Regions from separate parts of the Aliiglaciecola sp. SL4 genome, predicted to be linked through region 4. Evidence: predicted binding sites of a transcription regulator. Region 4 holds the regulator's gene; each other region holds the start of a gene.
The links. Region 4 encodes LexA, which represses DNA repair genes until DNA is damaged. Its sites were predicted from a motif close to TACTGTATNNNNATACAGTA; they were not measured.
Positions count from the first base shown of each region.

Region 1 (5,890 bases), on a different contig from region 4:
GACGTTCCCCAAGGCAATTTCCTTCAGGAAAAAAGCGTTAAGCAACTACGAATTGAAATGACCAAGGAACAAGTCATATATGTTCTTGGCCGCCCTGTTGTTCAAGATTCTTTTGACCATGATACATGGTATTACGTCTACGAAATGAAACGGGGTATGAGTAAACGTGGTGAAGACTTTCGTAAAGAATTAATCATTCATTTTGAAGACGAAAAAGTGGCTAGCGTAACTGGTGACTTTGAGCTTTCCGAAGATTTTAATACGCCATTAGATCAGTAACAAATAGCTAAATTACCACCTATATGCCACCTTAAATCTTCATAGTAGGGGCATATAGGCTTGTTAGTGAATTTCTGAGTGAGTAAGTTTTAATATATTAATCTTAAGCGCCATCAAGCTCGTTACGTTTGTATTTATTTACCTTACTCTTTACGATTGTAGTTACGTTAGTAGTCACCTTAGTATTAGTCATTACATTAGCTTAATTCTGAGCTGACAATTATTATTTATCCCCCTGCTTTAGTCCTACTAAGCTTCCCCTCTTCATTCCGGTTGTTTTCTGGTTAATCCGTGTTTACGCGCTAGGACTTGGTATTCGCTCGACTGTTTTCCACTGTGTCTGCTAAACAACTCCCTCACCAGACGCTAATTTCTTATTATCACTTTAAACTAGCTGGTTACCCTCCTGCTTAGCTTTTATTCCACCCTTTACACCCAGTCCGCGATTAATATCAACAAACCCCATCAAAACTTAGTTATTTATGGCATAATCCCGCGCAAAATTTATATGTCTTTTATCAATAGGAATTGCCATCGTGTTAGCTACTGCCAATATCACCATCCAATTTGGTGCCAAGCCTCTTTTTGAAAATGTTTCCGTTAAATTTGGAGAGGGAAATCGTTACGGTCTTATCGGCGCTAACGGTTGCGGTAAATCCACGTTTATGAAAATTCTGGGTAATGATTTAGAACCATCATCAGGTAACGTCACCAAAGATCCTAATGAACGAATTGGTAAACTAAAACAAGACCAGTTCGCCTTTGAACAATACTCTGTAATTGATACCGTGATCATGGGTCATGAAGAGTTATGGAAAGTAAAAGAAGAGCGTGATGCGATTTATGCCAATCCTGAAATGACCGAAGAGGATGGCATAAGAGCAGCAGAATTAGAGTCTGAGTTTGCCGAAATGGATGGCTACACCGCAGAATCCCGGGCAGCAGAACTGCTAACTGGTGTGGGCATTGAAGAGGCCCTGCATTATGGCCCTATGAGTGAAGTGGCTCCAGGCTGGAAATTACGGGTGTTGTTAACCCAAGTTCTATTTTCCGATCCAGATATCATGTTGCTTGACGAACCGACCAACAACTTGGATATTGATACCATTCGCTGGTTGGAAGATACGCTAAACTCACGTAACTGTACCATGATCATTATTTCCCACGATCGTCACTTCCTAAACAGTGTTTGTACTCATATGGCGGATTTAGATTACGGTGAATTAAGACTTTTCCCTGGCAACTACGATGAGTATATGACCGCAGCGACCCAATCCAGAGAACGTTTATTGTCTGACAACGCTAAGAAAAAAGCGCAAATTGCAGAACTAAAATCTTTTGTCAGCCGTTTCTCTGCAAATGCATCAAAATCGAAACAAGCCACTTCCAGAGCGAAACAAATAGATAAAATCCAACTAGATGAAGTTAAACCCTCTAGTCGTCAAAACCCATTTATTCGTTTTGATCAGGACAAAAAACTGCATCGATTAGCCCTTGAAGTGGAAGGACTCAGTAAATCCTTTGACACTCCCCTATTCTCAAACCTGGATTTAATGATCGAGGTCGGCGAAAGAGTTGCCATCATTGGTCCTAATGGTGCGGGTAAAACAACGCTGATGCGCTGCTTATATGGAGATATTGCTGCTGACAGTGGTATTGTAAAATGGTCTGAGAACGCATCCATCGGTTATTACGCCCAAGACCATGCACACGACTTTGAAGAAGACAAAACTTTACTAGACTGGATGTATCAGTGGGGTAAAGAAGGTGATGACGAACAGGTTATTAGAGGGACACTGGGCAGATTGTTATTTTCCCAAAAAGAAATTGATAAGTCCGTCAAGGTGATATCTGGTGGTGAGCAAGGCCGCATGATCTTCGGCAAACTCATTCTTCAGAAAAACAATGTATTGTTAATGGATGAACCCACCAATCACTTGGATATGGAGTCTATTGAGTCATTAAACCTAGCTCTTGAAAACTACCCTGGTACCTTGTTATTTGTCAGCCACGACCGCGAGTTTGTATCTTCATTGGCAACTCGCATTCTGGAAATTACAGAAGACGGCATTGTCGACTTTAGAGGTAACTACGAAGATTACTTAAGCAGTAAAAAACTCGTTTAATTAAGCTAACTTAACTAACCTGTAGGCGGTAAAGGTATGCAAAATAAAACCAAAAACATCGGCGTTTTTGTGGATGTGCAAAATGTGTACTACACCTGCCGACAGGCTTATCAAAAACAGTTTAATTATCGACAGTTTTGGCAGCACCTCTCAACTCGCGGCAACATAGTGGTTGCCAATGCCTATGCCATTGCCCGTCAACATGACCAACAAATTAAATTTCAAGATGCCCTTAGGCATATTGGTTTTGAAGTTAAACTAAAACCCTTTATTCAACGCAGCGATGGCACAGCTAAAGGTGACTGGGATGTTGGTATTACCGTTGATATGATCGATCAATCACCGCTTCTAGACGAGGTGATTTTACTCAGTGGAGATGGCGACTTTGCGGTATTAATGGGTTATATCAAAAGCAAGTATCAGGTTTCAACACAGGTCTATAGCGTTCCTCAACTCACCGCCAAAACCTTAAGCGATTGCGTGGATATATATCATCCTATTGAAGCCAATTCAGCATTCCTTAAATAATCGTCAACACACTTCGCTACCATTTGTTTAGTGCTTCAGCAAAATACTGTACATACAAACAGTATTAAGCTATATTTATCCTTGATGGCACAAAACCAACAGAAATATGAGGAAACATAATGGCTATTATTGTGAGATATGTTGTTGAGCGAAATGGAGAAGAAAAACTTGTGACTTCTGACAAAAAGGCGGCTGATCAATATGACAAAATGCTTGATGTTGCGGATAATCTAGGCACTTATATCCAAGCAAAAGGCATCAAATTGCCAAATGATGTTGCCGAAGACCTCACTATTTTATTGTCTAAAAATAAAGACGTCATTGCCAAATTATTTAAAGGCACAGATGCGGATTCCATATTAGAACAAGAAAAAGCGGAAGTAGTTAAGATGGATAAAAAGAAAGCTTAATTAGTAAGATACTTTATCCTAGTTTAAAAACACGCTTACGCGTTTGTGTAAGCGCTGGTTCACTTTCTCGATTCTATATATCAATCAAGAAAGTGATACTCCAGTTACCACAAACATGGAAAAGCGAGCCTTTTAACAATAGTGTTATTCCGAATCTATTGCTTCTCTTATCTTATCGATAAACTCTAAACGTTTACTATCTAAATTCGAATCGGTAGCCGTGGGCCAATTACCATTAAATGCAATCACGAGATCTCTATTAGGATCGACAAATATTGTTTGTCCAAAGATACCATCAGCAGTAAAACTGCCGTCATCGAATGTCCACCATTGGTAACCGTAGCCCCTGCCCTCAACACCTATTTCAGTTTGTGTAGTGGTCGCCTTAGCTAACCAGTTATCGGGTAAAACAGATTGCCCATTTATTCTGCCTTGTTCTAGTATAAACAAACCGTAGCGAGCAAAGTCTCGTAAGCTTGCTTGAATGCAACAGCCAGAAATTTCATTACCATCAGCCCCCAAAATCCAGGTTGCTTTGTTAGCCATACCAAAAGGCTGCCAGATCTTTTCAGTTAGATAATCTGCCAGTCTTTTACCGGTAGCTCGCTCTACCAAAATACCAATTAGGTTAGTCTCACCTGTTGAATAATTCCACTTTTCTCCCGCAGGATGAGCCCTATTTAGCATTCGCATATAACTAACTATTGTTGGCAAACCGTCTTCTGCTTGGTGATTATTAAATAACGCCACATCAGAGTTTGTATCGTAATAATCTTCATTCCACGCCACACCTGATGTCATGGTTAGCAATTGTTCAATGGTCACATCGTCATAGACAGAACCTTTTAGCCCCGCAATATAATCAGACACAGGATCCTTGAGACTACGAATATGACCTTCCTTTAGCGCAATCCCCACTAAGCTTGAGGTAAATGATTTCGCCACTGAAAAGCTCGTCCAACGTCCTTGTTGTGAATGTCCAAGTGCGTATTTTTCAAATCTAATTTTGCCTTTATGCAGGATTAAGCCGCCAGCCAAACGCTGCTCGTCAAAAAACCTATCGACATCTTCATTAACAACGAGTGCCTCGCCTTTAGGCAACACTCTAATATTATCTGCTGGTGTAATTTCCCGGGATTTCACCAGAAATGACAGTTGATCTAGCACTAGAAAACCTGCATCTCGCTGGCTTTGACTCCAGAACAGGACATCAGTATCTTTAGGTGGATCTAAGAGCAAGGAACGCCAAGTCGGTCCAATCCACCAGCCCCCGATGACAGCAATGATTAAAATTACTAAGAATGTACTAAATATCCATTTTATTGCAGTTTTCATACTCGTCCCTATTTGTCTTACAAGACATAGCTTATGGTGAGATCTTTCGGTTTAGGTTTTTTGTTCTGTTAATTGCGCAAATGCGCGCACCGGAAAGGTACCAAAACCTTTGATTTTTACCGGCACCGCATAAAAATAAAACCCTTTATCTGGCAGCGATTGCAAATTGCACATGTGTTCAACAATTAAAATATCCGCCCCCAATAAAGTACTATGAACTGGCCTTGCACCGCCGCGAGTATCATCTATATTATGGCTATCAATACCCACCAATGACACGCCACTTTCCTTCAAGAAAATAGCTGCGTCTTCCGTTAGATATGGATGATTTTCATAATACAGGTCCGTATTCCAATGACGAGACCAGTTGGTTTCTATGAGCACGGCTTTATTGGTTAAATCTAATTGTGCAAAGTAGCTTTCATCAATTGCTAAAATATTTTCAGGGATAGTAATTTTAACCCCATCTAGATGAGCAACTGATTCAAGTGAAAGTTCAGAAAGATCATCGCCATCAGCATAACGATGAAATGGGGAATCGATATATGTGCCAGTATTAGAGCACATTTCAATTTTACCGATTTGAAATGACGTGCCTTCGTCATAGTGCGATTTTGACGCTTCTCGGCTCAAGTAGTCGCAAATGATTGGAGCTGGTAAGCCTTTGTAGGTCACTAAGCCATCTTCCACTGTATGACTAAGATCGATTAATTTACTCATTTATCGTCAATTCCCTTTATTACACTGTTACGTGATTAAAACCTGTAAACTTTTAAATAATATGCACTTTTTGGAACTAAATTAGAAGCTGTCAGATATAAAAAAGCCAGTTGGATTAGCAACTGGCTTTAAATGTGAAACAAGAGTGAGATCAAGCTATAGCGTTATTTACCGCTTTTCAAATGATCTGCTACTAAAAATGCCATTTCCAGTACTTGATCGGCATTCAAACGAGGGTCACATTGTGTCTTGTATGCTTGCGCAAGATCATCATCACTAATTTGATACGCGCCCCCAGTACATTCAGTAACGTGTTGTCCAGTCATCTCTAAATGGATACCACCTGGATGTGTTCCTTCAGCACGGTGAGCTGAGAAGAACTGCTGAATTTCACTTAAAATATCGTCAAAGTTTCTAGTTTTGTATCCACTGGAAGCTTTTTTGGTATTGCCATGCATAGGATCAGAACTCCACACCACTTTTCTTCCTTCC
Region 1 covers NZ_JBGOSE010000012.1:44,035-49,924, forward strand. The annotation lists gene AB6T38_RS15505 (outer membrane protein assembly factor BamE) at 1-279, shown strand, start outside; gene AB6T38_RS15510 (ABC-F family ATPase) at 816-2,405, shown strand; gene AB6T38_RS15515 (NYN domain-containing protein) at 2,442-2,933, shown strand; gene AB6T38_RS15520 (YebG family protein) at 3,053-3,343, shown strand; gene AB6T38_RS15525 (serine hydrolase domain-containing protein) at 3,488-4,678, opposite strand; gene AB6T38_RS15530 (cyclase family protein) at 4,730-5,398, opposite strand; gene AB6T38_RS15535 (class II 3-deoxy-7-phosphoheptulonate synthase) at 5,563-5,890, opposite strand, start outside.
Region 1: AB6T38_RS15520 (YebG family protein) is a predicted target of LexA. The motif match lies at 2,978-2,997, and genes of this name have one in related genera.

Region 2 (5,890 bases), on a different contig from region 4:
GATTTACTTTATGTATCGGGTTTTTACCCGTGTGATACATAGTAGTCGCGTTAGCCATGGGCGAAGGATAGAAGTTTTGTACCTGATCCAATTTGAAATTGTGCTCTTTAAGCCACATGGCTAAGCTCACCATATCCATATCTTCTGTGCCCGGGTGAGCAGAAATAAAATACGGGATCAGATACTGAATTTTGCCCGCTTCTTTGGTGTACTTATCGAACATTTCTTTAAAACGTTCGTAAGTGCCCATGCCGGGTTTCATCATCTTATCCAGTGGCGCTTTCTCAGTATGTTCAGGGGCTATTTTTAGGTAGCCTCCCACATGATGGGTAACCAGTTCTTTGACATAATTGGGATCTTCAATGGCCAAGTCATAACGAACGCCAGAAGCAATTAAAACTTTCTTCACCCCTTCAACTTTGCGGGCTTTTTTATACAGCTCCACTGTGGGCGTTTGGTCGGTATCTAGGTGACCACAAATATCTGGCCACACACAGGAGAGACGACGGCAAGTTTGTTCAGCTTTGGCACTTTTACAACGCAATTTATACATATTGGCTGTAGGACCGCCTAAATCGGAGATTACCCCGGTAAAACCTGGTACTTTGTCGCGAATTTGCTCGATTTCACGAATAATCGAATCTTCAGAGCGACTTTGGATCACCCGTCCTTCATGCTCGGTAATAGAACAGAATGTACAACCACCAAAACAACCACGCATGATATTCACCGACGTTTTAATCATGTCGTAAGCAGGAATTTTGGCTTTGCCATAACTAGGATGAGGCACACGGGCATAGGGTAAATCAAACACCGCGTCCATCTCTTCGGTTTCCAATGGAAATGCCGGCGGATTTATCCAAATAATACGATCGCCATGACGCTGAGCCAACGCGCGAGCGCAACCTGGGTTGGTTTCTTGATGTAATATCCGTGATGTATGAGCATAATGAGTTTTCTCAGCTCGCACCACATCATAAGGTGGCAACATCACATAAGTCTTTTCCCAAGGTTTTCTGCGCTGGGTTTTAGAGGTAAATGGTTGCACCACCACAGGTTTGGCTTTTTGAGCATCATCAATGACTTTGTTTTGCTCATCTTCAGCCACAGCACACTTATCTTCAATGTATTCATAAGGGCTAGGAATAGGGTCAATTTTGCCAATTACATCTACGTGCGTTGAATCAACACCTTGCCACTCAGGCAATGGTTCTTTGCGTATCACCGCAGTGCCGCGAATATCCTGCATATCTGCGATAGTCTCGCCTGCGGCAAATCGATGGGCCATTTCTAACAAAGGGCGTTCGGCATTACCAAACATCAACATGTCGGCTTTAGAATCAAACAGCACTGAACGTTTAACTTTGTCTGACCAATAATCGTAATGGGCTATGCGGCGCAAACTTGCTTCGATACCACCAATGACTACTGGCTTTTTGTAGGCTTCTTTACAACGTTGGGTATACACAGTAACGGCTCTATCAGGACGTTTTCCACCTTCATTATTTGGCGTGTAAGCATCGTCGTGACGTAATTTTCGATCCGCTGTGTAGCGGTTGATCATAGAGTCCATATTGCCCGCAGTTACACCAAAAAATAAGTTTGGTTCACCTAGTTTCATGAAGTCTTTTTTGCTGGTCCAGTCTGGTTGAGAAATTATCCCCACTCGGAACCCTTGGGATTCGAGTACGCGGCCGATTACCGCCATTCCAAAACTAGGATGATCAACATAGGCATCCCCGGTCACAATAATAATGTCACAGCTATCCCAGCCTAATTGATCCATTTCCTTTCGAGACATAGGCAGAAACGGCGCTGGACCAAAACATTCGGCCCAATATTTAGGATAGGAAAATAGCCCTTTTTCAGCTTTCATTCGCTGAACAGGCTGTCGCATAACAGTCATGTATTGTACCAAGAAGTTAAGGGTTTAAAATTTTGCGGAGTATACCAGAAAAAGCCTTTAGACAAGAACATTATCACTATTAAGTGGGTTAACCGAACAAGACAAAGTGTCAACAATACTGCTCACTATTTGAACATTTTGTATGTTTATGTTGCACAGCTGACTTTATAAGCAACGGAATACTTTCCTTATTCGTCATACTCATTTACTCCCTAGCAGGTTACTCATCACCTCCCTTGCTACTTATTCGCATCACGCTTGCTTTCTACTCGTCATCTCGCTTGCTCTCTACTCGTCGTCTCGCTTGCTCTTTACTCGTCATCCCGCTTCGCGATCACCTCAATACCAAAGCCGTTATCAATGACTTGTAATTCAATGGGTTGGCAACATATTTGGCAGTCGACGATTTGCTGTTGGTTGATATCGTTGGCTTCGTCGATTTCTAAATCGTTGATTGTCATACAGTACGGACATTCAAATTTACTGGCGACTGTGAGGCTCATGGTGACTCCTTGAGTTGTTAAGATATTATGGTTTACGGAAAAAACACTGAAAAAGTTTGAAAAACCACCCAACACTGACTGGATATACAGTAGTTTTTAAAATACACTAAAATAGTGTCCAATCAATATGATTATATGCTTTGATGAAAGAGCTCCCGAGCAAATATTATTTAACCCATTTTCATGAGTTTCTTGGGTTTATTACTGGCCCCTGTGCACATTTGCTCTCTACTGAAGATAGTGCCTTTATTGATAAATTTCATGCTCTTTGTGAAGACGCCCAATGTTTGTACGTTCGTGGGCTCAATCGAAAATCTCCCATCATTAAACGTACTTCACTGTTTTACGAAGAAATTAACCATCACCAATTGCATTTAGACACACTAATAGCAGAAGGTTTTTACACAGAAGTGAACCAGTGCCACTTTGCAGAGTTAACCAATAACCTCACCAAACCAGAATTAGCGCAAGTATTGCGTAATGCAGATATCAGTTTTAAAACCTCCCAAAGTAAAGCCGATTATTTACAGTTAGTGCAAGAATATTGTCAATTTGAAGACTTCTCCCCGTTGCTCGAAAACAACACGGTTATACACCGAGGGAAAGACCAGCACATACACTATTTTTTATTTTTGTTTTTTGGGGATCTCAACAGTAACTTATCCAAATTTTCCATGCGCGACCTCGGAATTATGCCGACGCAGCGAGGAGTAAGTACTGATAATGCACGATTCGACTTCATCGACGAAGCTAAGAGTGCGTTTTTCTATGCGCATCAGCGCCGCCAAGTGTCCACCCTAACCGCTAGTCAACAAGTTTCACTTGCCCAGCAATTTACCTCTTTTCCAGTGCCCCAAGGTACCCTTGCCAACGAATATTGTGACCGCTTTTTATTAAAATTAGGTAAAGCCATTCTCCCCCAAGATGTCTCCCTAGGGATCAACTTATTGGCAGCCTCTGCCGAGCCCCTAGCGCAAGAAAAAGTGATTCGTGAAAAATACAAATTAGGGGAAACAGACTGGGTAAAAAACCGCTTAGAGAGAATTATTGAAGAGCCAGAGTCAGAAGCCTTATTAACCTTTGCTGAAGACTTTTTAGCCCGTAAATTTCAACAAAAACGTACCAGTAGCCTCACCGATATGTTGCGGGAGCAATCCACTAAAGTTTTGATTGATGAGATGTACATGGACTCGGTGGAGCAAGGGGTAAAACTGTATTATCAGAAGCAGAAAAAACAGGCCTTTCGCACTGAAAATAGGCTGTGGCGTGCATTGTTTGGTTTAGTGTTTTGGCATGAGCTTTTTGAAATGGATAGCAATGCATTGGTCACTGAATTCGATTACAAACCCCAAGCTATCAGTCAAAATAATTTCTATCACCTTTACGAGCAAGATATTGAGACGCGCCTTTACCGAATGACCAGTGCCCAACTCACCTTCAAACAATTATCCAAAGTTATGCTCGAAAAATACGGTCGTCCTAACGGTATTTTTCGTTGGCACAAATCCTTGCTTGAGGTGTTAGCGGTATTTTTTGATCATGTGGATATCGAAGGCTTTAAAGACCATCTAAGAATGATGGCAAAAGACTTTAAAAACTATGCTGATGGTTATCCAGATATCATGGTGGTGGATGATAACGGATTGCGCTTTGAAGAAATAAAGGCGCCAGGTGATCAATTACGTAAAAATCAGCTATTAACCATCAAACAGCTTAGAAAATCAGGGTTTAAGGTGGCAGTGACCCAAGTTGAGTGGTTTTTAGATCCCCAACAACCCTATGCTGTAGTTGATATCGAAACCACTGGCGGACGGGCAAATCAACATAGGATTACTGAAATTGGCATAGCCAAAGTTATCAACGGCAAGGTCATTGATAGTTGGCAAACTCTGGTCAATCCCCAGCGTCATATTCCACAAAAAATCACTCAATTAACCGGAATTGATGATGAAATGGTTAGCGATGCCCCTTTATTTGTGGAAATAGCAGAAAACTTACGCAGCTATTTGTCTGATTGTGTTTTTGTTGCCCATAACGTGAATTTTGATTATGGGTTTATCCGCGCAGAATTTGAACGCCTCGATCAAAATTTTCGTATGCCTAAACTGTGTACCGTCCGCGAGATGCGCAAAGCAGTGCCGGGGCTGCCATCATATTCATTAGCCAATCTAACCCGACATTTTGGGATTGATATGAGCAGACATCACAGAGCCCTTTCAGATGCACAAGCCGCAGCAGAGCTGTTATTTATCATCAACGAAGTTCGCCATCAAAAAGCCAGTGATAACCAATCGCGGGGCTAAAGCACCCGCCTACAAAATACATGTAGCATGGGCTTTAGCCCATGGAGTTTGCCCTCAAACATCCCATTCACGGCATAAATACCGTGCTACAAAACCCTGTAGCATGGGCTTTAGCCCATGGAGTTTGCCCTCAAACATCCCATTCACGGCATAAATACCGTGCTACAACAACCTGTAGCATGGGCTTTAGCCCATGGAGTTTGCCCTCAAACATCCCGTTCACGGCATAAATACCGTGCTACAAAACCCTGTAGCATGGGCTTTAGCCCATGGTGTTTGCCCTCAAACATCCCATTCACGGCATAAATACCGTGCTACAACAACCTGTAGCATGGGCTTCAGCCCATGGAGTTTGCCCTCAAACATCCCGTTCACGGCATAAATACCGTGCTACAACAACCTGCAGCATGGGCTTCAGCCCATGGAGTTTGCCCTCAAACATCCCGTTCACGGCATAAATACCGTGCTACAAAACCCCGTGCAATTGACACTTAACTTTATCCATGCGTAAATCTGCGGCAAGATTGTTTATTTAACCTAAGATTATGATTAAAAAGCTCTTTCGTTTATCGCGGTTTGTGCACAAATGGGCAGGATTGTTTCTAGCATTACAAATTTTGTTGTGGATTTTAGGTGGCGTGATAATGAGTGTCATCCCCTTAGAAAAAGTGCACGGGGATCACCTAGCCAGTAAAAAACTGCACCACGTTATCGACAATCAACAGTATCTTTATTCTTTAGATACCCTCCGACTTAAGATTGCAGATCCAATTAATAGAATTTCTTATACCACTGTTTTAGGTGAGCCCTACTATGCGTTTCAAACAGCCTCTGGCGAGCGATTATTCCATGGGTTTAGCGGTGAATTAATGGCGACTATCAATGCCGATGTAGCCGCTTTAATCGCTAAACAGCATTACCTTGGTGACGGCAAGTTAGTTGAACAAAAGTTATTAGATAAAGCCCCCATGGAAGCGTCGCGAAATAAAGGGAAAGTTTGGCAATTAATATTTGACGACACTTGGAACACCACCTTATATGTGTCACCAACAAATGGAAAACTCACCACCATCAGAAGCGATTTGTGGCGTATTTTTGATTTCTTTTGGATGTTACATATTATGGATTATGATGAACGAGAAGATTTTAATAATCCATTATTAATCACCTTTTCCATT
Region 2 covers NZ_JBGOSE010000011.1:95,102-100,991, reverse strand. The annotation lists gene AB6T38_RS15175 (YgiQ family radical SAM protein) at 1-1,906, opposite strand, end outside; gene AB6T38_RS15170 (CPXCG motif-containing cysteine-rich protein) at 2,218-2,409, opposite strand; gene AB6T38_RS15165 (exonuclease domain-containing protein) at 2,553-4,712, shown strand; gene AB6T38_RS15160 (hypothetical protein) at 5,357-5,890, shown strand, end outside.
Region 2: AB6T38_RS15165 (exonuclease domain-containing protein) is a predicted target of LexA. The motif match lies at 2,482-2,501, and genes of this name have one in related genera.

Region 3 (5,890 bases), on a different contig from region 4:
TTCAATTTGATTCAATTTAATTCGCAAATCATCCACTGAATCTAACAGGTCAAGTTGTTGTGAGTGATCACTTACAGCCAGCTCACTACTATCAATGCTGGGTTGTTTCTCCAAAATGGCGAGTTTCGTTTTGGCTGAACGAATCACGCTTTTAGGCACGCCAGCCAATTGCGCCACTTGTAAACCATAACTGCGGTTCGCTGGACCTTCTTGAACAGCATGCATAAAACGAATTTCGTCGTTGTGTTCAATGGCATCAAGGTGCACATTGGCTAGGTTATCAAGTTCGGTTGCTAATTGGGTTAGCTCAAAATAATGGGTGGCAAAAAGTGTGTAGGCGTTAATCTTTGATGCAAGATATTCGGCACATGCCCAAGCTAAGGATAGACCATCATATGTACTGGTGCCGCGACCTATTTCGTCCATTAACACTAGGCTGTTCGCCGTTGCATTATTTAAAATATTCGCCGTTTCTGTCATTTCTACCATAAAGGTAGAACGTCCAGAAGCGAGGTCATCAGAAGCTCCTATGCGGGTGAAAATTCGGTCGATTGGTCCAATAGTCGCTTGCTGGGCAGGTACAAATGAGCCTATATAGGCCATCAGCACAATTAATGCGGTTTGCCGCATGTATGTTGATTTTCCGCCCATGTTTGGTCCAGTAATAATCAACATTCGTCTTGATGGTGTCATAGCTAAGGGATTAGCGATAAAAGGGCTTTTCATCACACTTTCAACCACTGGGTGGCGACCTTGCTCATAAAAAATCCCGGTCTGTTCACTCATCTCTGGGCAGTGCAAATCTAGGGCTTCCGCTCGTTGGGCTAAATTACAAATCACATCTAGCTCGGCAAGGCCCATGGCACTTAGCATAAGTTCATTTAATTGGGGTAATAGTAAATCGAACAACTGATCATACAATTGTTTTTCTAACGCCAGGGCACGTCCCTGGCTGGTAAGCACTTTGTCTTCGTGTTCTTTAAGCTCAGGAATTATATAACGCTCGTTATTTTTTAGGGTTTGCCGACGGACATAATCTGCAGGGACTTGATCAGCAAAACTGCGACTAACTTCAATATAATAGCCGTGAACTTTATTGTAATTTACTTTGAGGGAAGGGATGCCTGTACGTTCTTTTTCGCGGATTTCTAACTGCTCTAGATAGTCTGTTGCGCCTTTGGCTAAGTTTCGCAGTTCATCCAACTCTTCATTGTAACCCGGAGCAATGACCCCGCCATCGCGAATTAATACCGGCGGGTTAGGGATGATGGCCTTAGATAAAAGTTCGCCAAGTTCAGGGAAGTTGTTGATATCTGCACTCAAGTTAGCAAAGTAGGGTCCTAAATTTACTAACTTTTGTTGTATATCTGGCAGCATGACGAATGCATTAGCCAACCTTGAAAAATCTCTAGGTCGTGCTGAACGTAAGGCTAACCTGGCTAAACAACGTTCCATATCCCCGACGGATTTAAGCATGTCGCGTAAATCTTCGTGTTCGTCTGCGTGTAGGGCCTTTATTTGTTGTTGGCGGCTATTTATGACCTGTAAATCGCGCACTGGGGTTTGGATCCAGCGTTTTAATAACCGACTTCCCATTGGGGTGACTGTGAAATCTAGAATACTCGCTAATGTATGCTCTACGCCGCCAGATAAATTTAAGGTTAATTCTAGATTGCGCCTTGTGGCTGCATCCATGAGCACGGTATCGTCATTGTTTTGCAACTGAATATTGCGTATGTGTGGTAAAGCTGAGCGTTGTGTGTCTTTAACATATTGAACAATGCATCCCGCAGCACAAATGGCAATTTTTGCATTTTGAATACCAAAACCATTGAGCTCCTTGGTACCAAACTGTTGGTTTAACTGTTTGTTGGCGGTTTGGAAATCAAACTCCCACACAGGGCGGCGGCGTAAGCCTACGCGATCGTCGATTAAATGAAGGTGGCTAAACCCTTCAGGATATAGCAACTCGGCAGGATTGCAGCGCTGCAATTCCGCTAATAAGGCTTCTTCACCGGCCAGTTCAGAGATACTAAAACGGCCGCTGGTAATGTCGATTATGGCAAACCCGAATGTCTCTTTTTGGACAAAAACTGAGGCCAATAAATTATCTTGTTTATCTTCTAATAAAGCTTCGTCTGTAACCGTACCGGGAGTTACAATGCGCTGAACTTGTCGCTCAACAGGACCTTTGCTGGTGGCGGGATCACCTACTTGCTCCACAATCGCCACCGATTGCCCCATTTTAACTAAGCGAGCGAGATAACTTTCTACTGCATGATAGGGCACGCCGGCCATTGGAATGGCATTACCACCTGACTTACCTCTAGCAGTTAAGGATATATCTAATAGCTCAGAGGCTTTTTTCGCGTCATCAAAAAATAGCTCGTAAAAATCCCCCATACGATAAAATAACAGAATATCTGGATGTTCAGCTTTTATAGTTAAGTACTGACGCATCATGGGAGTGTGGCTATCTAGATCTGACTGTTTAACGCTATTACTCATTGAGGTTGGGATCTCTTTGCAGGTTGAGGTTATGCTTGAATAAATGCCTTATCTAAATAAGACGTTAAAAACAATTGGGCATTATAAGAAGTATGGGTTTTTTTTCTAGCAGTTGTTAGTACAATCTGCCATATAAAAAATTTAATGGAGCATATTCGTTCTATGTTAACCGAATCTATTGATTTATTAGCCCATCAACTGGGTCAACAGTTAACCCAAAAGGGATGGACAATTAGTTGTGCTGAATCTTGTACCGGTGGTGGTGTTGCTTTTGCAATAACCAGTATTGCTGGAAGTTCTCAGTGGTTTAAACAATCATTTGTGACCTATTCTAACGAAGCGAAACAATCTTTATTGGGGGTTAGGCAAGAAGTCTTGATTTCATTTGGCGCTGTGTCGGCTCAAACTGTGGAACAGATGGCATCTGGATGTGCACAAAAATCCCAGGCCAAAGTAGGCGTTTCCGTTAGTGGGATTGCTGGTCCCGATGGTGGTTCAGAAGATAAACCAGTCGGCTTAGTTTGGTTTGGATTTTACATCAATGGCGAAATTTTTACTGAAAAACAGATTTTTTCTGGCGATCGTCATCAAGTTAGATTGCAAGCTATTGAGTTTGCTTTGCAACAGACCAGTCACAGAATTGGTTAAGCAATACATGGTTTTGGTCAGTTAATCCTTGTAACTTTAGCGCTGATTTTTAACGCTCTTGGTCAGAAAATCACAAAACAAGTAAAACTGTACTTGCAACTGTATAATCATACAGTATACTTCTCAGCATAAAGTTTAGGTTAAATAACAAATAAACAAGTTCGTTGAAGCTTTGTTTAATTTATCACGCTATTTTCGAAGGATATTCCGATGGACGATAATAAATCTCGCGCATTATCAGCTGCTCTTGGGCAGATTGAAAAACAATTTGGTAAAGGGGCGATTATGCGCCTTGGAGACAACCAAGCTTTAGATATTGAAGCGGTTTCAACCGGTTCTTTGACTATTGATATTGCGTTGGGAATAGGCGGCTTGCCTTGTGGCAGAGTGGTCGAAATTTATGGTCCTGAATCATCGGGTAAAACCACCCTAACTTTACAAGCTATCGCTGAAGCACAAAAAATGGGTAAAACCTGTGCTTTCGTTGATGCTGAACATGCCCTTGATCCAGTCTACGCGGCAAAGCTAGGTGTTAATATCGATGATCTTTTAGTGTCGCAGCCAGATACCGGTGAACAAGCATTGGAAATCTGCGATATGTTAGTACGCTCTGGTGCAGTGGATGTTGTGGTTGTCGATTCCGTGGCAGCGCTTACCCCTAAAGCTGAAATTGAAGGTGATATGGGGGATTCCCACGTTGGTTTACAAGCGCGTTTGATGTCACAAGCGCTACGTAAATTAACCGGTAATATTAAGCGTTCAAATACCTTAGTTATTTTCATCAACCAAATTCGTATGAAAATTGGGGTGATGTTTGGTAGTCCTGAAACCACCACTGGTGGTAATGCGCTTAAGTTCTATGCTTCTGTAAGATTGGACATACGTCGTATTGGTGCGATTAAAGACGGGGATGAAGTTGTTGGTAACGAAACTCGAGTTAAAGTGGTGAAAAACAAAGTAGCACCGCCATTTAAACAAGCTGAATTCCAAATTTTATATGGCCAAGGTATTTGTAAAGAAGCGGAGTTGATTGACTTAGGTGTTAAGCAGAAGTTTGTTGAAAAGGCTGGAGCTTGGTATAGCTACAATGGCGAACGTATCGGTCAAGGTAAAGCGAATGTGGTTAAATACCTTAGAGAACATACAGATATGGCCGATGATATTGAAAAGCGTCTTAGAGCGGAGTTATTACTGTCTAAAACAGTCAAACCAGAAGATCCTGTAGCTTCTGAGGATGTGTTGTAACCCTAACCTTATACACATCCCTTAAGCGTGAGTTCCCCGCTAACAAAGTTGGCGGGGTTTTTTATGTTTTTTAATAGCTACCTGTCTTTGTAAACTTTCCATTCCCAGAGTAAAATTTTTACAGTTATACACCTTTACCTTTCTTTCTAATTCTTTATTTCCCTTCTTATTACTATTTCATTCATTTTCTTTTTTTAATTTAAGTTATTGAAATATTTAAATAATATTTAATCATTCAGTTTGTTTAAGTGTTTATTTCCAGAGTTTTTTCACTATGGTGTGCTTTCTGCACCATCTTTAACCGAGTAACGACACAATCAAAGAGCAATTTTGATTATTTATTTTCGATCATTAAAAGGAGATTTTTATGAGTAATGAAGTGAAACAAGTAAACAAAGTAACTGACGTGATTGAAGTCCTAAGAGCGGGCGCAGACTTTTACGAAGAAAGCATTGATAAAGCTACGCATCAATCTGTAAAACAAGTTTTTGCGCGAATGATGTTTGAGAAAAAAGCTGCAATTGAAGCTCTTCAGCCTTTCGCTATCGCCGAAAAAGGCGAGAAGGAAAAGGGGGAGTCTATCACTGTGAATGTCCGCAATATGTACACAAAATTAGTAGGTGCATTATCGTTTGACAAAGAACATACCTATGTCAGCCAGCTCGAAGAAGTGGAAGATAAAACCTTAGAGGTAATCGATGAGGCTCTTGAAGAAAAGCAGCCTGATACATGTGCATTAGCACTTCGTGAAATTCGAGGCACAATGCAAGCATGTCATGATGAGATGAAAGCATTGCAGGAAATTACTGCTTAGCCGCTCACAGCGCGGCTTATAGATAAAAAATGTTTAATAAATATTGAGGTAAAACATGGATATCATCAGACTAATACTAGCAATTCTACTTCCGCCTGTTGGTGTATTTCTTCAAGTCGGATTTAGTGGCGCGTTTTTCTTAAACATACTACTAACCATTCTTGGTTATTTGCCAGGTATAATTCACGCAGTTTGGATTATTGCCAAAAGATAAGACGAGCTTTGAATAGTGTAAAGTCCGCTACGCATGGTTAAAGTTTGCGAGCGGACTTCCTTAATTATTAAAACCATTAGCAGTTAATCCATATGACTTTTTACCATCAACTCTGTGTACAGAGGAAAGTGGTCAGAATCTATTGACGGTAGCCTTTTGATATCTACCAACATAAAGTGTTGTGAATGAAAAAGGTGATCGAGAGGCCACCTAATCACTGGGTAATCTGCATGAAAGGTATTAAAAAATCCCCTCCCAATTCTAGGGTCTTTTAGACCACTCAAGTGACGAAAGTGTCGTGTGGTGGGCGACCAGGCAACATCATTTAAATCACCCGTTACTATCGTTGGCTGCTGGGTGTGTTTCACTTCATCGGCAATCAAAATCAACTCTTTGTCTCTTGGATTCGCAGTTTCATTTTCTGTTGGAGATGGTGGAGCTGGATGCATAAAATGAAACTT
Region 3 covers NZ_JBGOSE010000009.1:10,725-16,614, reverse strand. The annotation lists gene mutS (DNA mismatch repair protein MutS) at 1-2,508, opposite strand, end outside; gene pncC (nicotinamide-nucleotide amidase) at 2,671-3,156, shown strand; gene recA (recombinase RecA) at 3,367-4,401, shown strand; gene AB6T38_RS13355 (PA2169 family four-helix-bundle protein) at 4,769-5,215, shown strand; gene AB6T38_RS13350 (YqaE/Pmp3 family membrane protein) at 5,271-5,429, shown strand; gene AB6T38_RS13345 (endonuclease/exonuclease/phosphatase family protein) at 5,513-5,890, opposite strand, start outside.
Region 3: recA (recombinase RecA) is a predicted target of LexA. The motif match lies at 3,254-3,273, and genes of this name have one in related genera.

Region 4 (5,890 bases):
AGGGGAACCAACGCAAATGCGAAGCCAAACATGCCAATCACAACACCCACCAGTTTTAAAACCAGTTTGCTGTTGTTAGATTGGCTATTGCTTGAACGTTCAGTCATGACGAATCACACTTACTTAATCACTGGAGGCGTATCGAAGGTATGATAAGGAGCTGGTGATGGGATTTCCCATTCCAAGCCTTCTGCACCTTCCCAAACTTGGGCAGAAACAGGTTCACCCTGCTTACGACACGCTTTGATAAGCAACGCTAGGAATATCAATTGTGATAATCCAAAAGCAAATCCACCTAAGCTGATCCATTTATTAAAATCTGCAAATTGTAAGGCGTAATCTGGAATACGTCGTGGCATGCCTGCTAAACCGACAAAATGCATGGGGAAAAACAGCACATTAACGGAAATTAACGAACACCAAAAATGCCACTTAGCTAAGGTTACGTCGAACATTTTACCAGTCCATTTAGGCAGCCAATAATATACCGCCGCCATAATGGAAAATATTGCTCCAGTAACCAATACATAGTGGAAGTGTGCAACCACAAAATAAGTATCGTGATATTGGAAGTCCACTGGTGTAATCGCCAGCATCAAGCCAGAAAGGCCACCTATGGTAAACAGTACAATAAACGCCAAAGCGAATAGCATAGGCACTTCAAAGGACAAAGAACCCCGCCACATAGTTGCTACCCAGTTAAATACTTTTACCCCTGTGGGCACCGATATCAGCATAGTGGCAAACATAAAGAATAGCTCGGCCCCCACCGGCATCCCAGTAGTAAACATGTGGTGTGCCCAAACAATGAATGACAACAACGCAATAGACGTGGTGGCATAAACCATAGAGGCGTAACCAAACAGTTTTTTCCGTGAGAATGTCGGCACGATGGCAGAAATAATACCAAATGCAGGAAGAATCATAATATACACTTCAGGGTGCCCGAAGAACCAAAATATATGTTGGAACATAACCGGATCACCGCCACCAGCGGCATTAAAGAAACTAGTACCAAAAAACTTATCAGTTAATACCATAGTCACTGCACCGGCAAGCACCGGCATCACCGCGATTAACAGGAATGCCGTGATTAGCCAAGTCCACACGAACAACGGCATCTTCATCCAAGTCATGCCTGGGGCACGCATGTTGAAGATAGTCACAATCACGTTAATCGCTCCCATAATGGAAGAGATCCCCATAATATGCACAGAAAAAACAAACAATGCTGTGGTGTCATTACTGTATGTTGTAGAAAGAGGTGCGTAGAACGTCCAACCAAATGCGGGACCACCACCTTCCATGAACAACGAAGCAAGCAAAATGGTAAATGCCATTGGCAGTATCCAGAAGCTCCAGTTATTCATTCTCGGTAAAGCCATATCTGGCGCACCGATCATCATTGGCACCAACCAGTTAGCTAAGCCAGTAAATGCCGGCATAACTGCACCGAACACCATGATAAGCCCGTGCACAGTGGTCATTTGGTTGAAGAAATTAGGCTCTACAATTTGCAATCCTGGTTGAAATAATTCAGCACGAATTACCATGGCCATAGCACCGCCAGTTAAAAACATGATGAACGCGAACCACAGATAGAGGGTACCTATATCTTTATGATTTGTTGTAAATAACCAACGTTTTATGCCACTAGGAGCATGATGATGGTGGTCGTCATGATCGAGTTCGGTTGTCGCTGTGCTCATAACTGCTCCCCTTATTGACCTGTCATTACGGCGTTAACATCTTTAGCTTGGACCATGTCGCCGGTATCGTTACCCCAAGCATTTCGTTCGTAAGTAATAACTGCTGCCAGCTCACTCATGGTTAGTTGTTTTGCAAAAGCTTGCATGGCAGTGCCAGTTTTACCGTTTAATACGATATTTATGTGTGCTGTCATGTCATTAAGCACCATTTCACTATTGACCAAGGCTGGAAATACGCCTGGTAACCCTTGTCCATTTGGTTGATGACAAGCTGCACAAGCACGCATATAAACCTGCTCACCATTGCTCATCAACTCTTCCATGCTCATATTCATAGCCAACAATCTTTGCTCTTCTTCCTTGGCTTTACGCTGTACTTCTTCTTGAGCGTTTATCCAAGCTTCGTATTCAGCAGGTTCTTTGGCAACCACAACGATAGGCATAAAACCGTGATCCTTTCCGCAAAGTTCTGCACATTGACCGCGATATACACCGGGCTCAATGACGTTTGCCCAAGCCTCATTAATAAACCCTGGGTTAGCATCTTTTTTAACAGCAAAATCAGGCACCCACCAAGAATGGATAACATCATCCGAGGTAACTAAAAATCGCACTTTTTTGCCAGTCGGGATGACAAGAGGACGATCAACTTCCAATAGGTAGTTATGTCCTTTTTCGAATTTGTTGTTGATTTGCTCTTGCTGGGTGGCCATCACGGAATAATATTCAACATCATTTTCCATGTATTTGTAATGCCACTTCCATTGAGAACCGGTAACCAGCACAGTGACCTCTGAGTTTTCGGGGTCTTCCATGGCGATCAGTGTTTTAGCGGCAGGGAATGCCATCACGACTAAAATAATGAAGGGTACAATTGTCCAAGCAATTTCTACTTTCACACTTTCATGAAAATTAGCAGGTTGCGCACCTCTAGATTTACGATGGAAAATCATACTCCAAAACATCACACCAAATACTAGAACTGCAATAACCACGCAAATGAAAAACATAAGCATATGCAGATCATAAACTTGGCCACTAATCTCAGTCGCACCTTTGCGCAAATTCAATTGATACTGATCAGCAGTCGAAGTCGATTCTGCAGACACTGTAAATGCAATTAGACTGGTCAGTATTACCAATACGCCGGACCATATCTTTTTCACTCAACACCTCCTGATGATGTAAGCCTTTTCCAAAGGAGCAAAGCAGAGTTAATAACCGCAAAAGGCTCAGTTCTGGTAAACGACTTGGGATCTTAATGTTACATAACTGTAAAAACCAGTATAAGAATTACTCAACTAAAGTCTAACGTCTAGTGTTTTTTGTTAAAAATTTAAACAAGCGCTTGATTTTCAATCAAAATAGATGGAAAAGTTATGATTTATAACGAATGGAAATAACTTTAACTTTGGAACCAACTAAAGTTGATAATGGTTATCGATGACCTCCAAGAGTGGTGTCTAGCAAGGGAGGATGTGCATTTTATATCTAGTTAAAATAGAGGGGTTGGATAAAAATATTTTCTAATAAAACGGATTAACAAAAACTTAGCTTGAACTTAAGTTTTTAAAGTCCTGAATGCAAAATAATAAAAAAGTGACCCTTAGGTCACTTTTCAGTGTAACTTTGTCACAGAAACGGAAGTTTACATCCAATCAGCGTTACGAATAACACCGACTGCGATACCTTCAATATTAAAAGGCTGCGAAGCCAAATCCACTTTAATAGGATTAAACTCGTCGTTTTCAGCATGTAGGATCACTTCTCTACCACGCTTTTCTAGCCGTTTTACCGTCACATCTTCGTCAACTCTTGCTACCACAACCTGACCATTGTGAACATCAGTTGTGCGATGAACTGCGAGCAAATCACCATCTAAGATACCAATGTCTTTCATACTCATGCCACTAACTCTTAGCAAAAAGTCAGCACTGGGTTTAAATAAATCAGGGTCGACTTTGTAGTGACACTCAACATGCTCTTCGGCCAATATTGGCTCGCCAGCAGCCACTCGCCCGACTAAAGGTAATCCAGCCTCTTCCAATTCATCTTCAAGGGGTACATTCAATTTGATTCCCCTAGAAGTACCAGGGAGGATTTCGATGACACCTTTGCGTGCCAATGCTTTAAGATGCTCTTCTGCCGCATTAGCCGATTTAAACCCCAATTGACGAGCAATTTCAGCACGCGTTGGCGGCATACCCGTGGCTAACATGGTGGCTTTTATTAATTCAAGAATTTCGCTTTGTCGTGGTGTTAGTGGACGCATAAACAGCCTGTTTTTCTATACAGTTTAACTGTTAGTATATACAGTTACCCAGAGAAAACAAAGGTTGTTTTATATTTTCTCATGAATTATCAAAAGCCTATTGATTTAATTAGGGTGACTTTACATACGCTAACAATATAAAATGGTAGTACAACCTAATAGACGTTGGTCTGCGCATTTTAATATGCAAACATGAATAGAGTTCGACTCTTCATGCTATGCTTTTAACGAACTCGAAACCTCAAGGTGTTATATATGGATTGGCTGCATAATTTGCTGCTTTCGATTTTTGCTTTTCCCGTAAAATGGCTAGTCAAAGTCAATAGTATTCCCACTGACATTGAAACTGAGTTAGGAATAGATAAAAGCAAACCCATTGTATATTTGCTTAGAACCCACTCGATTACTGATCAACTCGCCCTTAAAATGTCGACCAAAAAAGTCGACTTACCCAATCCGACTAAAAAAATCATCATCGGTGGTGAAGAGCATAGCGCCAGTGTCTTTCTAGAGCAGCCGCAATCTGTCATTGGCAGGACCATTAAAGGCACTAAAATCGCCGCCGACTTAACCCATTTATTTCAACTTCACAAAGACAACGCCGATCTTGATTTGCAAATTGTGCCGGTGACGGTTTTTTGGGGCCGCGCACCTGGCCGAAAGTCCAATGGATTAGCTGATCTATTAGCTGATAAAGCTTCGCCCAGTTGGTTACGAAAGTTCTTTATCGTATTGTTTTTAGGCCGTGATAATTTTGTCTCTTATAGTAAAGCAGTATCGTCTCGAGATATGACTAAGTTGCCTGGTACTGAAGCCGAAATCGCGCACAAATTGATTCGTTTAGCCGGCACCCATTTCCATCGGAAAAGACAAGCTTTTAACGGCCCTATGCTGTTAGAAAAGCAAGAGTTGTATAATTCAATTTTGGGTTCTGTGACGGTTATTAATGCCATTAACGAAGAATCTAGACAAAAAAAAATCCCGCTATCTAAAGCTAAGGCAAATGCTAAATCTTATATAAACGAAATTGCGGCGGATTACCGTGAGGGTTTAATTCGATTCGGCGACCGTGTTTTAACTCGGATCTGGAACAAAATCTATGATGGAATCGAAGTTGGTCATGCCGATAAAGTCCGGAAACTAGCCCAAAATGGTCATGAGATCATATATGTTCCTTGTCATCGCAGCCATATGGACTACCTGCTATTAACTTACGCCATTTACCATCAAGGTCTGGTTACCCCTCACATTGCAGCAGGGATCAATTTAAACTTTTGGCCTGTTGGCGGCATTTTTCGACGCGGCGGTGCATTTTTCCTACGTCGTAGTTTTGCTGGCAATAAACTCTACACAAGTGTATTCCGCGAATATCTAGAACTCCTGTTTAACAAAGGCTATTCGGTTAAATATTATGCTGAAGGCGGACGTAGCCGAACTGGAAGACTGCTACCACCAAAAACCGGGATGCTAGCAATGACCTTACAGGCGATGATCAAAGGAGTTAATCGTCCAGTCAGTATAGTACCGGTTTACATTGGTTATGAGCATGTGATGGAAGTAGGTAGCTACCTTAGCGAATTAAAAGGCAATACCAAGAAAAAAGAATCCGTATTCGGGTTATTTTCTGTGGTTAGAAAGTTGAAAAACTACGGCCACGGCTTTCTCAATTTTGGTGAACCTATTCAGCTTAATAATTTCCTTGATGAGCAAGTACCGAGTTGGCGCGATGCGCAAAACAGTGAGGTTGATAAAAAACCAAGCTGGCTAACCCCAACCGTAAATATCCTTGCTAATCAGGTTATGGTGCGAATTAATCAGACAGCGGCCATAAGCGGTATGTCACTTTGTGCATTGTGTTTACTTTCAGCTAAGAAAAACGCAATGGGCCAATTGGAACTCGAGCAGGCAG
Region 4 covers NZ_JBGOSE010000004.1:97,477-103,366, reverse strand. The annotation lists gene AB6T38_RS07505 (cytochrome c oxidase assembly protein) at 1-107, opposite strand, end outside; gene ctaD (cytochrome c oxidase subunit I) at 120-1,709, opposite strand; gene coxB (cytochrome c oxidase subunit II) at 1,721-2,875, opposite strand; gene lexA (transcriptional repressor LexA) at 3,358-3,981, opposite strand; gene plsB (glycerol-3-phosphate 1-O-acyltransferase PlsB) at 4,237-5,890, shown strand, end outside.